Regions from separate parts of the Pelagibius sp. CAU 1746 genome, predicted to be linked through region 2. Evidence: predicted binding sites of a transcription regulator. Region 2 holds the regulator's gene; each other region holds the start of a gene.
The links. Region 2 encodes PhoB, which activates phosphate uptake and scavenging genes when phosphate is short. Its sites were predicted from a motif close to TNTCATAAAACTGTCA; they were not measured.
Positions count from the first base shown of each region.

Region 1 (2,196 bases), on a different contig from region 2:
CTTGTGGCGGTCTAGGCGGCGACATAGCGACCGCGCCTCTTGTCACCCTCGGCTTTGTGCCGAGGGCCCAGAGGCGACCGGGGTGTTGGCGCGAGAGGGGATGTGATCAGGGCTGCACGACGAGCTGGGCGCGCTCCGCGGCCATGCGGCCCCAGCCGTATTCGACGACGCGCCCCTCGGCGTCGACGTTGATCGATTCGGTGACCAGCACCGGCTGGCTACGCGGCAGTTCCAGCAGGCGGCACTCGCTGGCGGTGGGCAGGCGCGCGGTGATGCGGGTTTCCTTGCGCGTATAGTCCGCGACGCCGTAGTGGGCGAGCGCCTTGGTGACCGAGCGCGTCTTCTTGTAGACATCGATCATTTCGGGAAAGCGCTTGGCCGGGAAGTGGTGCGCGGCGACCGAGATCGGCCGGCCGTCCACCTTACCGACGCTTTCGATCAGCGCCACCGGGGCGCCTTTGCGGAGGTGCAGGTTCCTGGCCAGGGTCTCGTCGGCGCTGACCACGATGGCGCGCACCAGCTCACCGGAGGGAATGCGCGACTGCTTTTCGATGTTCTCGGTGAAGCGGGTGCGCTTGCCCAGCTTGTAGTCGACCATGCGCTCCTGCACGAAGGTGCCGCGGCCCTGCTCGACGCGCAGCAGCCCCTCCTGTTCCAGGAAGGCGATGCCGCGGCGCACCGTATGGCGGTTGACGGAGAAGCGCTCGGCCAGTTCGGCCTCGGTCGGCAGTTGCTTGCCGGGGGCGAAGACCTGCGCCTTGATGTCGCTTTCCAAGGTCTCGGCGATCTGGCGCCACAGCGCCACGCCGTCACGCCTTTCTAAAGTCATCGCCGCCATCCTCTTTTCGCGGTTCCGTCATCCAAGTTTCACGAAGTTCTGCTTTACATCGCTTGAGCGCCGCTTCTAACATCAAAACATACAGACATCTAGACAAATATAGGACTTGTCTAATGGATAGGGTCCCTCAGGCGGCCCCCTCGCAAGGGGGCGGCCACTCGGCTTCAGGGCAATTGGATTCAGAGCAGAACGATCCGGCGCAGGCGGCGCGCCAGCGCTGGATCTCGGTTCTGGCCAAGGCCAAGCTCGACGAACTGGAAAGCGCCTGGGAGGACCTGGCGGACAAGCCGGCCTACGACTGGCTGCGCCGGCCGGAGGTCGGCATGGTCATGGTGCGCGCCCGTACCGGCGGCACCGGCGGCCGCTTCAACCTGGGCCAGATGACGGTGACCCGCTGCGCCCTGCGGCTGGCCTCCGGGGGGGCGGGCCCCGCTTCCATTGGCCTGGGCTATGTCCAGGGGCGTTCCAAGCGCCATGCCGAGCTGGCGGCGCTTTTCGACGCCCTGCTGCAGGACGAGGCCCGGCGCGGGGCGCTGGAGGACGGCGTGATCGCGCCGCTGGAGGCCGCCCATGCCGAACGCCGCAGCAGGCGCAGCCGCAAGGCCAACGCCACCAAGGTCAACTTCTTCACCATGGTGCGCGGGGAGAACGAATAATGGCATTGGCGTCCAGTTCCAACGCCGCAACAGGCGGTATCGATACCGCGGAGCTGAGGCCCGGTCTCGCCGACCCGGTCCATGACTCCCAGCACATTTTCCGCGGCCTGCTGACGGCGCTGGCCCATCCGGGGCGGCCGGTGACGTTGCCGGGTGACGTCGCGGGGCCGGAGCCGTTGGACCCTGCGACCGCGGCGGCGGCGCTGACCCTGCTCGACTACGACACCCCGCTGTGGATCGACTGGATCGCCGACACGCCGCCGCTGCGCGCCTATCTGAAGTTCCACTGCGGCTGTCCCCTCGTGGAGCGCAGCCGGGACGCCGCCTTCGCCCTGGTGAGCGATCCGGAGCACATGCCGCGCCTGACGGTCTTCGCCCAGGGGGTCGATCAGTACCCGGACAGCTCGGCCAGCCTGCTGCTGCAGGTGCCGAGCCTGGAGGACGGCCCGGCGGTGACCTTGAAGGGCCCCGGCATCCGCGACACGGCGGTCATCCGGCCGGCGGGGTTGCCGGACTGGTTCTGGAACGACTGGCGCCTGAACGCCGCGCAGTTCCCGCTGGGCGTCGACATCTTCTTCACCTGCGGGCGGACCGTCATCGGCCTGCCGCGCGGCATCCAGGCGGAGGGCTGAGACCATGTACGTTGCAGTCAAGGGCGGCGAGCAGGCGATTCTCAACTCGCACAAGCTGATCGCCGAGGAG
Region 1 covers NZ_JBDOQT010000002.1:835,607-837,802, reverse strand. Annotated here, with positions in the region: gene phnF (phosphonate metabolism transcriptional regulator PhnF) at 107-829, opposite strand; gene phnG (phosphonate C-P lyase system protein PhnG) at 1,012-1,494, shown strand; gene phnH (phosphonate C-P lyase system protein PhnH) at 1,494-2,126, shown strand; gene AAFN88_RS20710 (carbon-phosphorus lyase complex subunit PhnI) at 2,131-2,196, shown strand, end outside.
Region 1: a site for PhoB is predicted at 855-870, ahead of phnF (phosphonate metabolism transcriptional regulator PhnF). Genes of this name have one in related genera too.

Region 2 (2,196 bases):
GGCGCAGAAGGTGGTCGCGGGTGACGAGGCCATCGACGAGATGGACCTGGAGCTGGACGAGAACGCGGTGCGCACCCTGGCGCTGCGCCAGCCCATGGCCAACGATCTGCGCGAAGTGATTTCGGCGCTGAAGATTTCGAGCGACCTGGAGCGCATCGGCGACTATGCCAAGAACGTCGCCAAGCGCACCTTGGCCCTCAACCAGCTTGCGCCCCACGAGGCGACGCGCTCCATCCCGCGCATGGCCAAGCTGGTGCAGGCGATCATCAAGGACGTGCTCGACGCCTACGCCAACCACGACCCCAACCGCGCGATCGACGTCTGGCACCGCGACGAAGAGGTCGACGAGATGTACACGGCGCTGTTCCGCGAGCTCCTCACCTACATGATGGAAGACCCGCGCAACATCACGCCCTGCACGCATTTGCTGTTCATTGCCAAGAACATCGAGCGCATCGGCGATCACGCCACTAACATCGCCGAGACGACACACTATCTTACGACCGGAAAGCGCATCCAAGGCGGCCGCCCGAAGAACGACCTCTCCAGTTTCCAGATCATGAATCCGGAAGACGTTGAGGAAGGCGGCACGGAAGACGGGGAGGGCGCATGAAACCTCTTGTCCTGATCGTCGAGGACCAGGAGGCCCTGGTCACGATGCTGCGCTACAACCTTGAAAGTGCGGGCTTCCGCATAAACACCGCGGGCGACGGCGAGGAGGCCCTTGTGGCGGCCGCCGAAGAGGTGCCGGACCTGATCCTGCTGGACTGGATGCTGCCGCTGATGTCCGGCATCGAGGTTTGCCGGCAGTTGCGCAGCAAATCGGAAACCAAGCGCGTGCCGATCATCATGTTGACGGCGCGCGGCGAGGAGAGCGACAAGCTGCGCGGGCTGGACAGCGGTTGCGACGACTACATCACCAAGCCCTTCTCGCCGGCGGAGATGATCGCACGCGTCAACGCGGTGCTGCGCCGGAGCAAGCCGGAGCTGAGCAGCGAGATGCTGACCTTCGAGGACCTGGCCATGGACCTGGCGGCGCACCGCGTCAAACGCAATGGCCAGGACATCCATCTGGGCCCGACGGAGTTCCGCCTGCTGCGCCACCTGATGCAACACCCCGGTCGCGTCTTCACCCGCGAGCAGCTTCTGGATTCGGTCTGGGGCCGCGACGTCTACGTGGAGCCGCGCACCGTCGACGTCCACATCCGCCGGCTGCGCAAGGCGCTGAACCAAAGCGGCGAGGAGGATCTGATCCGCACCGTGCGCTCGGCCGGCTACTCCCTCGACCGGCCCAGTGCCTGAATGACCTCGTGCTTCGAGACGCTCGCTGACGCTCACTCCTCAGCATGAGGTCAACTAAGCTCCTGCCTCATCCTGAGGAGGCGCGGCAGCGCCATCTCGAAGGATGCACCGCAATCTCCGAGCAGTTACTCGCGCAGCGGGCGGCGGACGCGGATTATGCCGTCTTCCGGTGCGCCGCGTTGAAAGCCCAGCTCGTCGCAGAGCGCCAACATGCGCGCGTTGTCGGCCAGCACGTCGCCCCAAACTTCGCTGAGGCCCCGCCTCACCGCGAAGTCCATGATGCGCTCCATCAGCGCGCGGCCCAGGCCGCGGCCCTTGGCGTCGGAGCGGATGGCGATGGCGAACTCGGCGCGCTGGTTGTCCGGGTCGGCGACCAGTCGCACCACGCCCAGGCCGCCGCGGTCTCCGCCCTTGGCGCTGTGGTCCTCGCCTGGCGCCGGGAAGGCGGCCAGCGCCATTTCGCGGTCGTAGTCGAGCTGCGTGAGGCGTGCCGCCAAGTCCGGCGGCATCTCGCGCATCTGCGCGAAAAAGCGCATGCGCACGTCTTCCGGATCCATGTGCCGAAAACCTTCGCGCAGGGCCTCGGCATCCTCGGGGCGCAGCGGGCGCAGGAAGATCTTTTGCCCGTCCGGCAGGGCGAAGGTCTGCTCCAACGCCTTGGGATAAGGACGGATCGCCAAGCGGTCGGCGCCGCAGAGCCTGCCGGCCTCTTCGCCGAGAGAGGCGCCAGCGAGGCGGATGCGGGCATCCAGGGCGATGACGCCCTCGCTGTCGGCCAGCAGGGGATTGATGTCGACTTCCGTGATCTCGGCCACGTCGATGATGAGCTGCGACAGGCGGACGAGGCAGGCGGCGACCTCTGCGATGGCGGCGGGCGGGCGGTCGCGGTAACCC
Region 2 covers NZ_JBDOQT010000001.1:634,684-636,879, forward strand. Annotated here, with positions in the region: gene phoU (phosphate signaling complex protein PhoU) at 1-613, shown strand, start outside; gene phoB (phosphate regulon transcriptional regulator PhoB) at 610-1,302, shown strand; gene AAFN88_RS02895 (bifunctional acetate--CoA ligase family protein/GNAT family N-acetyltransferase) at 1,428-2,196, opposite strand, start outside.

Region 3 (2,196 bases), 2.0 Mb from region 2:
AATTATGACCATTCGGGGGCGCCGGGGGAGGACCTCGGCGCCCCTTGCCGTAGCACCGATCTCACCAATGCATCGAGACAGCTTTGGAAGGATCGGAAGGATGTCCAGGAAGTTCTTGTTGGCGCTTGCCGCGCTATTTCTCCTCACCGCAACACCGGCCGTCGCCGACGACGACGACCGCGATGACCGCAGAAGCCGTTGGCACGGCGATCACGACCGCGGGCACGGCAAGTATCACAAACACAGGAAGCATCACCGCGCGAAGCGGCATGGCCATCGGGTGATCTGGCATGGCGACCGCCACTGGGAACCGCGTGGTCACCGCAAGCACCGGCACAGGGTCGTGGTGCATAAACATCACCACGAGTACAGGCGAGGGAGCCATCACCACCGCCGCTACCGGGACCGCGACGACGATTGGGCGATCTATGCCATCCTGGCTCTGCAGATCGTCGACGTGCTGAACGACAGCCAGCGCGACCACGCCATCTGGGCGCAGAGGCGCGCCTATAGCGCTCCCTTGGGCGAGACGATCCAATGGAATGATGGTGCCGCATCGGGCCGCATCGTGCCGACGCGCGAGGGCCAGGACACGGCCGGGCGATACTGCCGTGAGTTCCAACAACAGATCGTCGTCGGCCAGCGCAGCCAATCCGGTTATGGCGTGGCCTGCCGGCAGCCGGACGGAGCCTGGGAAATCGTCTCCTAGGCTGGGCGCCATGCGTTTATGAGGCATGGAACAAGCTGGGGGGCCTTCCCGTCGGCCGTGAGGCCAAGACGGGAAGGCCCTGGCTCATGGGGCTGGGTAGGGATCTCCCACGGGCCAAGACCTGTGTAGCCAAATCGATTCTACGGTGCTTTGATGTAAATCAAGCCCGCGTTGGCAGCCGTTCACGGATGCCGGATACCTTGCCGGCCCGCCGGGCCGGCCACATATAACTGTAATATTTCGGTATGTATGACTGTGCTATGAAGGCGTCGAACCGGAGCCGCCTTGCGCGGGTCGCGGCGGGAGCGGAGTGGAAAAGAGTGGAAGAAAGCAAGATCGTCGCGCTTGAAGTGGAGCCGCTGGAGCAGGAGTCCGACCTGCCGGCCGGGGCCGAGGTGGCCGCGATCGATCTGTCTTCCTCCGAGCGCTTCATCAATCGGGAAATTTCCTGGCTGGCGTTCAACGAGCGCGTCCTGGAGGAGGCGTATAACGCCAATCATCCCCTGTTGGAGCGCTTGCGATTCCTGTCGATCTCCGCCAGCAATCTCGACGAGTTCTTCATGGTGCGCGTGGCCGGCCTGCGCGGGCAACAGCGGGCTGGCGTGAAGACACCCTCACCCGAGGGGCTGACCCCCGCCCAGCAGCTCGCGGCGATCAACGAGAGGGTCGCCAAGCTGATGCGCTGGCAGCAGGAGAAGTGGCTGGAACTGGTTGGCGAGCTCGGCGCGGCCGGTCTCTCGGTGGTCGGATCCGACCAGGTGACCGCCAAGGAGCGGCTATGGCTGGACGACTACTTCACGGACCATCTCTATCCGGTGCTCTCCCCCATAGCCATCGACCCGGCGCACCCTTTCCCGTTCATTCCGAACCGCGGACTGTCGATCGTCGTCGAGCTTCTGCGCGGCGACGACAAATCGCAGATCAACGGCCTCATTCCCATTCCGACGCTGGTCGACCGCTTCATTCGCCTGCCGGGCGGGGAAGCGCGCTTCATTCGCCTTGAGGAACTGCTGCGCCTCTACTTCGACGAACTCTTTCCGGGGTTCGAGGTGAAGTCCAGCGGCTTTTTCCGCGTGCTGCGCGACAGCGATCTGGAGGTGGAGGAAGAGGCAGAGGATCTGGTGCGCGTCTTCGAGAGCGCCTTGAAGCGCCGGCGCCGCGGGTCGGTGATCCGCCTGACGGTGGACGCGGAAATGCAGCCGACCTTGCTGGACTTCGTGGCGCGCGAACTGCAGGTCGAGCCCGAGAACGTGTTCCCTCTGGACGGAATGCTGGGCCTTTCCGACACCAAGGAACTGATCATCGACGAACGCCCGGACCTGGTCTTCGCGCCCTACAATCCGCGATTTCCGGAACGGATCCGCGATTTCGGCGGAGACAGCTTCGCGGCCATCCGCACCAAGGACATCGTGGTCCATCATCCTTACGAAAGCTTCGATGTCGTGGTGCAGTTTCTGCGCCAGGCCGCCAACGACCCGGCCGTGATC
Region 3 covers NZ_JBDOQT010000001.1:2,625,268-2,627,463, forward strand. Annotated here, with positions in the region: gene AAFN88_RS12470 (hypothetical protein) at 101-709, shown strand; gene AAFN88_RS12475 (RNA degradosome polyphosphate kinase) at 1,105-2,196, shown strand, end outside.
Region 3: a site for PhoB is predicted at 930-945, ahead of AAFN88_RS12475 (RNA degradosome polyphosphate kinase). Genes of this name have one in related genera too.

Region 4 (2,196 bases), 850 kb from region 2:
GTCGAGGTAGCGGGGGCGGCCCGGATCGTCGGCCGCCGCCTGGTCCGGCAGCAGGCGGGTGACCAGCGCGATGACCTGCCTGACGAAAGGCAGGAAGAGCGCCGCGATGGCCAGATTGAAGAGGGTGTGGAAGTTGGCCACCATGCGCTCCGGCGAGGCGCCCAGCAGTTCCAGGTAAGGCAGCAGCCAGTGCAGCGCCGGCAGGACCGCCAGCACCCCGGCGGTGCGGATCACCAGGTTGCCGATCGGCGGGCGGCGGGCGGCGACCGGCGAGGCCCAGGTCACGGCAAGGGGGGTGATGGCGGCGCCCAGGTTGGCGCCGAGCACCAGGGCGAGCGCCAGCGGCGCGGCCAGGACGCCGGCGGTGGCCAGCGACATGATCAGCAGCACGATGGCGACGCTGGAGTGCGAGGCCCAGGTGAGCACGGCGGCGACCAGCACCGCCAGCAGCGGCTCGCTGCCCAGCGGCTGCAGCAGCACCGCGAAGACCTGCGATTCGCGCAGCGGCGCAGAAGCCTCCACGATCAGTTGCAGCGCCAGCAGCATCAGCCCGAGACCCAGGGTGATGCGCGCCAGGTTCTTGTGCCGGGTGCGTTTGGACGACAGGAAACCGAAAACGCCGCAGGCGATGAGCAGCGGCGAAAGCCAGTGAAGACCGAAGGACAGCACCTGCACCACCACGGTGGTGCCGACATCGGCGCCCAGGATGATAGCCAGCGCGGCGGCGCCCGTGACCAGGCCCTGGGCCGCGAAGGAGGTGGTGATCAGGGTCGTCGCGGTGCCGCTCTGCAGCGCCCCGGTTACGACCAGGCCGGAAAGAAAGCCGGTGAAGCGGCTTTTCGCGGACAGGGCCAGCAGGCGCCGCAGCTCGGCGCCGAACGACCGGGTGACCCCGGTGCGCACCATGCGCACTCCCCACAGCAGGAGGGCCACGCCGCCGGCGATACTGACAATGGTTTCCACGTGAGAGTCTCAGAGATTCCAGGTGTTTAGAGGTTGTAAGAAAACTTACATTTTCTGGCGTTCTGTGCAAGTGGGCAGAAGCCGGCCCAGGGCGAATCCCTGACGATCCTGCGCCTTATCGCTTAAATCTTCGTGTGTTATGGGAATTTGATCCTGATTCCGCTCCACTGTCGCGGCCGCCTGGATGGATGGCGGGGCTTGCACGGGCGCGGCAAAGAGATTATATGTGAGTGAACGTTCACTCACATTCCTTCGGCCGGAGAGAACCCCATGGCCGCCACCATGGCCCGCGTAACGCCGTCCCGAGGCGCCCGCACCCAGGAGAAGATCCAGGAAGTCGCCCTGGCGCTTTTCGCCGAGAAGGGCGTCGACCGCACCACCATCGGCGACATCGCCGGTGCGGCGGGCATCGCCGAGGGCACCATCTACCGCCACTATCCGGGCAAGGAAGAACTCATTTGGCAGCTCTTCTCCACCAACTACCTGCGCCTGGCCGCCGAGGTGGAGGCGCTGCAGGCCGAACGGCACGACCTGCCCGGCAAGCTGCGGGTCATGGTCGGGATGTTCTGCAGCCTCTTCGAGCAGGACCCGGACATGTTCCGCTTCCTGCTGCTGGTGCAGCACGGCCAGCTCTCGCGCGTCACCGAGGACATGCAGACCCCGGTGAAGGTCATCAAGACGGTGCTGGAGACGGCGATGGCGCGCGGCGAGATCCCCAGGCAGGACGCCGAGGTCGCCACCGCCATGGTGATGGGCATCGTCCTGCAGGTCGCGGTCTTCAGGGTCTACGGCCGCGTCACCCGGCCCCTTGGTGAGGTCGCCGACCAGCTCGCCGAAAGCTGCTGGCGGGCCTTGGGCGGCGGCCTTCGGACTGAACGAGGGGAGGGCTGAAGCCATGCGCGTCAAGCTCACGCGGCGCCGCGTCCTGCTGCTGCTGACCCTGGCCACCCTGATCGCCGGGGCCGTGCAGCTCAATCGCACGCAGCTCTGGGAAGACAGCCAGGTCTATGCCGGCTGGCGCGTGCAGCATCACGTGATGCTCCCCACCTGCCGCCTGCTCGACGATGAGCAGCGGGTCCGCGAACACGGCCTGTTCAGCGCCTGCTTCGATGCGCTGCAGCGCTTCAAGCGGACGGAACGACTCGCACCGCGCAGCCCGCACCTGGTGATCCTGCTGCACGGCATGGGGCGCTCGCCCGCCCTGTTCCGCGCCATGGAGCGCGACCTGCGCGC
Region 4 covers NZ_JBDOQT010000001.1:1,486,209-1,488,404, forward strand. Annotated here, with positions in the region: gene AAFN88_RS07130 (Na/Pi cotransporter family protein) at 1-963, opposite strand, end outside; gene AAFN88_RS07135 (TetR/AcrR family transcriptional regulator) at 1,234-1,854, shown strand; gene AAFN88_RS07140 (alpha/beta fold hydrolase) at 1,859-2,196, shown strand, end outside.
Region 4: a site for PhoB is predicted at 998-1,013, ahead of AAFN88_RS07130 (Na/Pi cotransporter family protein). Genes of this name have one in related genera too.